2 linked regions of the Rhodobacter capsulatus SB 1003 genome follow. The protein of the gene in region 1 interacts with the protein of each later gene in a pairwise test. Links are inferred from orthologs where the notes say so. Each region holds a gene or a part of one and is shown in the gene's direction. Other genes may lie near its edges.

Region 1 (3,070 bases):
GCACCGAGCAGCTGCGCGTCCTGATGGGCGGGCGCGGCGGTCCGGGCCGCCCCGGCGGCGGGCGCGACGACGGCCCGGCCTTCACGCTGGGCACGATCGCGATCGGCGCGGTGGCCCTGGCGGCCGTCTGGGCCTGGAGCTCGTTTTACACGGTGCAGCAGAACGAACGCTCGATCGAGCTGATGTTCGGCAAATACCACGCCACCGGCAACCCGGGCCTGAACTTCGCGCCCTGGCCGGTGGTGTCGAAAGTGGTGATCCCGGTCACCGACGAACGCACCACCGAGGTCGGCACCGGCCGCACCCGCGCCATCGGCACTTCGGAAAGCAGCGACGGCGTGTTCTCCTCGGGGCGCAGCAGCGATTTCGTCACCGATTCCGGGCTGATGCTGACGCGCGACCAGAATATCGTCGATGTCAGCTACCAGATCGTCTGGAACGTCTCGGACCCGTCGAAATTCCTGTTCAACCTCGCCGACCCCGAGGACACGATCCGCGCCGTCAGCGAATCCGCCATGCGCGACATCATCGCGCGGTCCGAACTGGCGCCGATCCTGAACCGCGACCGCGGCACCATCGCCGCGGATCTGCGCACCGCCGTTCAAGGCACGCTTGACAGCTATCAGGCCGGGATCAACATCGTGCGGGTGAACTTCAACCGCGCCGATCCGCCGCGCGAGGTGATCGACAGTTTCCGCGACGTGCAAGCCGCGCAGCAGGAACGCGACAAGCTGGAAAAAGAGGCCGACGCCTATGCCAACCAGGTGACGGCGGGCGCCCGCGGGCAGGCCGCGCAGCTGGTGCAGCAGGCCGAGGCCTATCGCGCCGAGGTGGTCAACGATGCCCAGGGTCAGGCCGCGCGCTTCACCTCGGTCTACGAGGAATACCGCAAGGCCCCCGAGGTGACGAAGCGGCGGATGTTCTATGAAACCATGAGCACGACGCTGGGCGGCGTGAACAAGGTGGTGATCGACGGGCAATCGGGCACCGTGCCCTATCTGCCGCTTGACCGGCTGCGGCCGGTGCAGCCGACGACCGGGGGGGCGAACTGATGAAGGCACAACTCCTGATCCCGATCGGCATCATCGCCGTGGGCCTTGGCCTGTCGTCGATCTACACGGTCGACGAACGCGAAAAGGCGCTGGTGCTGCAATTCGGCGAAGTGACCGCGGCGCGGACCGAACCGGGAATCGGCTTCAAGATCCCCTTCGTGCAGAATGTGGTGAAATATGATGACCGGATCATCAGCCTGACCACGCAACCGCTGGAAGTCACGCCGCTTGATGACCGTCGTCTGGTGGTCGATGCCTTTGCGCGCTGGCGCATCGTCGATGCGGTGAAGTTCCGCGAAGCGGTGGGCGATGGCGGCGAAAGCTTTGCCAAGAACCGGCTGGACGGCATCCTGAACAATGCGATCCGCGAAGTCATGGGCTCGGTGCCCTCGACGGCGGTTCTGTCGAATGACCGCACGGCGCTGATGAACAAGATCCGCGACATCGCCAAACGCGAGGCGAATGCGCTGGGCGTTGACGTGATCGACGTGCGGCTGACGCGCACCGACCTGCCCGAGCAGAACCTGGCCGCGACCTATGCGCGGATGCGGGCCGAGCGCGAACGCGAGGCGGCGGATGAACGCGCCCGCGGCGGCGAGGCGGCGCAGCGGGTGCGGGCGACCGCCGACCGCGAGGTGGTCGAACTCACCTCGGAGGCGCGCAAGCAGGCGGAAATCGTGCGCGGTCAGGCGGATGCGGAACGCAACCGGATCTATGCCGAAGCTTACGGCAAGGATGAAAGCTTCTTCGCCTTCACCCGGGCGCTGCAGTTCTATGCCGAAAGCCTGAAGCCGGGCACCTCCTCGCTGGTGACGGAACCGGGCAGCCTTTACTTCGACTATGAACGCTTCGTGACATCGCTGGCGGCGGGCGGCACCGCCCCCGCGGCCGGAAACTGATGGCGGCGGTTTTCACCGCTCTGGGCCTTGTGCTCGTGATCGAGGGGCTGGCACTTGTGCTGGCCCCTTCGCGCATTGTCGAGGTGCTGGCGCTGCTGGCCAGCCTTGGCCCGGTGGGGCGGCGCCGGATCGGCCTTGCGGCAGTGGCTGCGGGGGTGGGTGTCGTCGCGCTGGTGCGGGCCCTCACATGAGCCTCGCGGCGCTCTCACATCGAAGTGACGCCCCGCGACGGGCTTTCATTTGAACGGCGCGACGCTTACGCTTTTATAGAAGGCCAGCCGGAGCACCGGCCAAGGACCACGGGAGACCCGCATGACCAAGACCCCTCTTCCCCTGACGACCCCGCGCCGCGCCCGACCGATCCTGATGGCGGTGCTGCTTTCCACCGCGCTCGCCCTTTCGCCCCTGGCGATGACGCCCGCCCAGGCGGGGCCGGTGCCCGAAAGCTTCGCCGATCTGGTCGTGCAGGTGAAACCGGCGGTGGTGATGATCACCACCTCGACCACAGTTTCCGAACCCGCCGGGCGCATGCCGGGCTTTCCGCCGGGCTCGCCCTTCGAAGAGTTCTTCAAGGAATTCGGCATGCCGAACATGCCGCAGGGCGGGCCGCAGCGGCAACACCGCGCCGATGCGCTGGGCTCGGGTTTCGTGATCTCGGCCGATGGCTACATCGTGACGAACAACCACGTCATCAAGGGCGAGGATGGCAACACCGTCGCCGATGAAATCTCGATCGAATTCGCCAATGGCAAGAAGCTGGACGCGAAGATCGTCGGCACCGATCCGAAAACCGACATCGCGCTTTTGAAGGTCGAAAGCAAGGAGCCCCTGCCCTTTGTCAGCTTCGGCGACAGCGACACGATGCGCGAGGGCGACTGGGTGATGGCGATGGGCAACCCGCTGGGTCAGGGCTTCTCGACCTCGGTCGGTATCGTCTCGGCGCGCAACCGGGAACTGAGCGGCACCTATGGCGACTACATCCAGACCGATGCCGCGATCAACCGCGGCAACTCGGGCGGGCCCTTGTTCAGCATGGACGGCAAGGTGATCGGGGTGAACACCGCGATTCTCTCGCCCAATGGCGGCTCGATCGGGATCGGCTTTTCCATGGCCTCGAAC
Region 2 (3,006 bases), 820 kb from region 1 along the record:
TATTATCCGCCGCGGGCGGTGCAGGTGATCGATGTTCTGACGACCTGGCGCACCCGGCGCGACCGCACGCTGCATGGCTGCCGCATTCTGGTTGGCGACGAGGCGATCCGCATCACCCGCGAGGCGCGGGCGGTGGCGGCGCTGCGCCTGCCCTTCGGTCAGGTCTGGGACGGCTGGCGGATCGAGGGGCCGGACCGGCCGGGGCTGATGCTGGCGGCCCTTGGCGCCGAGGGGCTGCGCCAGCTGGGCGAGGGCTGCAGCCGTGCCCGCCCGCGCGCCAGCCTGCTGGCCTCGCCCGCGGTCTGGCAGGGCGAAACGCTGCTGGCCGCGCCGGTTGCGGGCTGGAAAAACGGCTATGAGGCGCGTTTGGTGCGGCCAAGCTTCACATCCGCACTAATCAGACGTTGAACCTGCGCACTTAATCCCTATTTTCACACCAAAGGCACCGCACCCCATGCGGTGCCCTGTCATTCTTCGGAGGTTTCTCTTGGGCAATCTGCGCAACATCGCCTTCTGGGCCCTGCTGTTCGTGCTCATCCTGGTGCTGTTCAACCTGCTCGGCAGCGGGCAGGGTCCGCTCAATGCCCGGCAAGTGTCCTATTCCGACTTCATCGCCGCCGTGGACAAGGGCGACGTGAAGCAGGTGCAACTGGATGGCGAGGATGTGCGCTACCAGGACAGCAAGGGCGACAATTACTCGACCACAAAGGAAGGCACCGACGCCATCGCCGACAAGCTGGTGGCCAAGGGCATCACCGTCAATGTGGTCAAGCAGCAGCAATCGGGTCTGATGTCGATCCTGGGCGTCTGGCTGCCCTTCCTTGTCATGATCGGGCTTTGGGTCTTCTTCATGAACCGGATGCAGGGCGGCGGCAAAGGCGGCGCGATGGGCTTTGGCAAGTCCAAGGCCAAGCTTTTGACCGAAAAGCACGGCCGGGTGACCTTTGACGATGTCGCGGGCATCGACGAGGCCAAGGAAGAGCTTGAGGAAATCGTCGAATTCCTGCGCAACCCGCAGAAATTCAGCCGTCTGGGCGGCAAGATCCCGAAAGGCGCGCTGCTCGTTGGCCCGCCCGGCACCGGGAAAACCCTGCTGGCCCGCGCGATTGCCGGGGAAGCCGGTGTGCCCTTCTTCACCATCTCGGGCTCTGATTTCGTCGAGATGTTCGTGGGTGTCGGCGCCAGCCGTGTCCGTGACATGTTCGATCAGGCGAAGAAGAACGCGCCCTGCATCGTCTTCATCGACGAGATCGACGCCGTGGGCCGGGCCCGCGGCGTCGGCATCGGCGGCGGCAACGACGAACGCGAGCAGACGCTGAACCAGCTTCTGGTCGAGATGGACGGGTTCGAGGCGAACGAGGGGATCATCATCGTCGCGGCGACGAACCGCAAGGACGTGCTTGATCCGGCGCTGCTGCGTCCGGGCCGCTTCGACCGGCAGATCCATGTGCCGAACCCCGATATCAAGGGCCGCGAAAAGATCCTGTCGGTGCACGCGAACAAGATCCCGCGCGGGCCGGATGTCGATCTGCGCACCATCGCCCGCGGCACCCCCGGTTTCTCGGGTGCCGATCTGGCGAACCTGGTGAACGAGGCCGCGCTGATGGCCGCGCGGGTTGGGCGTCGCTTCGTGACGATGGAAGATTTCGAAAACGCCAAGGACAAGGTGATGATGGGGGTCGAGCGGCGCTCGATGGTGCTGACCCCCGAGCAGAAGGAAATGACCGCCTATCACGAGGCCGGGCATGCCGTCGTCGGCATGAAGCTGCCGAAATGCGACCCGGTCTACAAGGCGACGATCATTCCGCGCGGTCAGGCGCTGGGGATGGTGGTCAGCCTGCCCGAGATGGACCGGCTGAACTACCACAAGGACGAGGCCAAGCAGAAGATCGCCATGACCATGGCGGGCAAGGCGGCCGAGATCCTGAAATGGGGCGAAGAGGCCGTCTCGAACGGTCCGGCGGGCGACATCATGCAAGCCAGCGCGATCGCGCGGGCGATGGTGATGCGCTGGGGGATGTCGGACAAGGTCGGCAATATCGACTATTCCGAAGCGCATGAGGGCTATCAGGGCAATACCGCGGGCTTCTCGGTCTCGACCAAGACCAAGGAGCTGATCGAGGAAGAGGTCCGCATCCTGATCGAGAACGGCTATATCGAGGCGCGGCGCATCCTTGAGGAAAACATCGAGGAATGGGAACGGCTGGCGCAGGGTCTTCTGGAATATGAAACCCTGACCGGCGACGAGATCCGCAAGGTGATGGCGGGCGAGACGCTGGGCGGCGATGACGACCGGCCCTCGGGCAGCCTGCCCACGGTGACCTCGTTGCCGCGCACGAAACCCGTGGCCAAGCCCGGCATCGCGCCCGAACCGAATGCCTGAACCGAACGCCTGAGGCGTTCGCGACAGATCCGACCATCAGGCCTGCGCCGGGGAACCGGCGCAGGTTTTTTCTGCGATCAAAGCAGGAAGTTGTCCGCCACGGGCATCGGCAGATCGCTGCCCGACAGGGTCAGGGCGAAATCGGCCACCCGGTCGCCGTCGAGATCGGCCAGCGCCCGCCACCCGTCTGCGCCGCCGACGACGCGCAATTCCGCCCCTGCGCCGGTGAAGGCCTTGGTGCCGAGGAAGGTGAAGGCGGCATCCCCCGGCGCATTGCGGTTCGCGTCGATGCCGGAAAGATCGATCCGGTCGCCCTCGGCGCCCTTGAAATCGGTGATCTTGTCAAAGCCCGCCCCGGCGCCGCTGTCGGAGACGGTGGCGAAGACGAACCGATCGGCGCCGAAGCCGCCGGTCAGCAGATCGGAGCCGCGCCCCGAGATCAGCACGTCATCGCCCGCATCCCCCGCCAGCGTGTCGTTGCCGTCGCCGCCGTCGATCCGGTCATTGCCGCTGTTGCCGTTGATCCGGTCGGTGCCAAGACCGCCGGTCACGGTGTCATTGCCGTTGCCCGCCTGGATCACATCGCGGCCGATGCCGCCATCCAGAAGGTCGTTGCCATTGCC

Evidence for each region.
Region 2: the proteins of hflC (region 1) and ftsH interact in binary tests that used the Escherichia coli proteins (3 or more experiments, as listed by UniProt). The link is inferred for Rhodobacter capsulatus SB 1003 from one-to-one orthologs.

The regions. Positions count from the first base shown.
Region 1 is NC_014034.1:2,572,223-2,575,292, forward strand. What follows is about bases 1-2,999. They hold hflC (protease modulator HflC), read left to right. Parts: upstream 1-1,048; coding sequence 1,049-1,951; downstream 1,952-2,999. Other genes in these bases: hflK (FtsH protease activity modulator HflK), read left to right, coding at 1-1,052; RCAP_RS11865 (DUF2065 family protein), read left to right, coding at 1,951-2,142; RCAP_RS11870 (Do family serine endopeptidase), read left to right, coding at 2,264-2,999. Also shown: more of RCAP_RS11870, read left to right, coding at 3,000-3,070.
Region 2 is NC_014034.1:3,390,308-3,393,313, reverse strand. What follows is about bases 1-2,935. They hold ftsH (ATP-dependent zinc metalloprotease FtsH), read left to right. Parts: upstream 1-487; coding sequence 488-2,383; downstream 2,384-2,935. Other genes in these bases: RCAP_RS15765 (calcium-binding protein), read right to left, coding at 2,461-2,935; tilS (tRNA lysidine(34) synthetase TilS), read left to right, coding at 1-408. In the rest of the region: more of RCAP_RS15765, read right to left, coding at 2,936-3,006. UniProt on the Escherichia coli protein: Acts as a processive, ATP-dependent zinc metallopeptidase for both cytoplasmic and membrane proteins. Plays a role in the quality control of integral membrane proteins.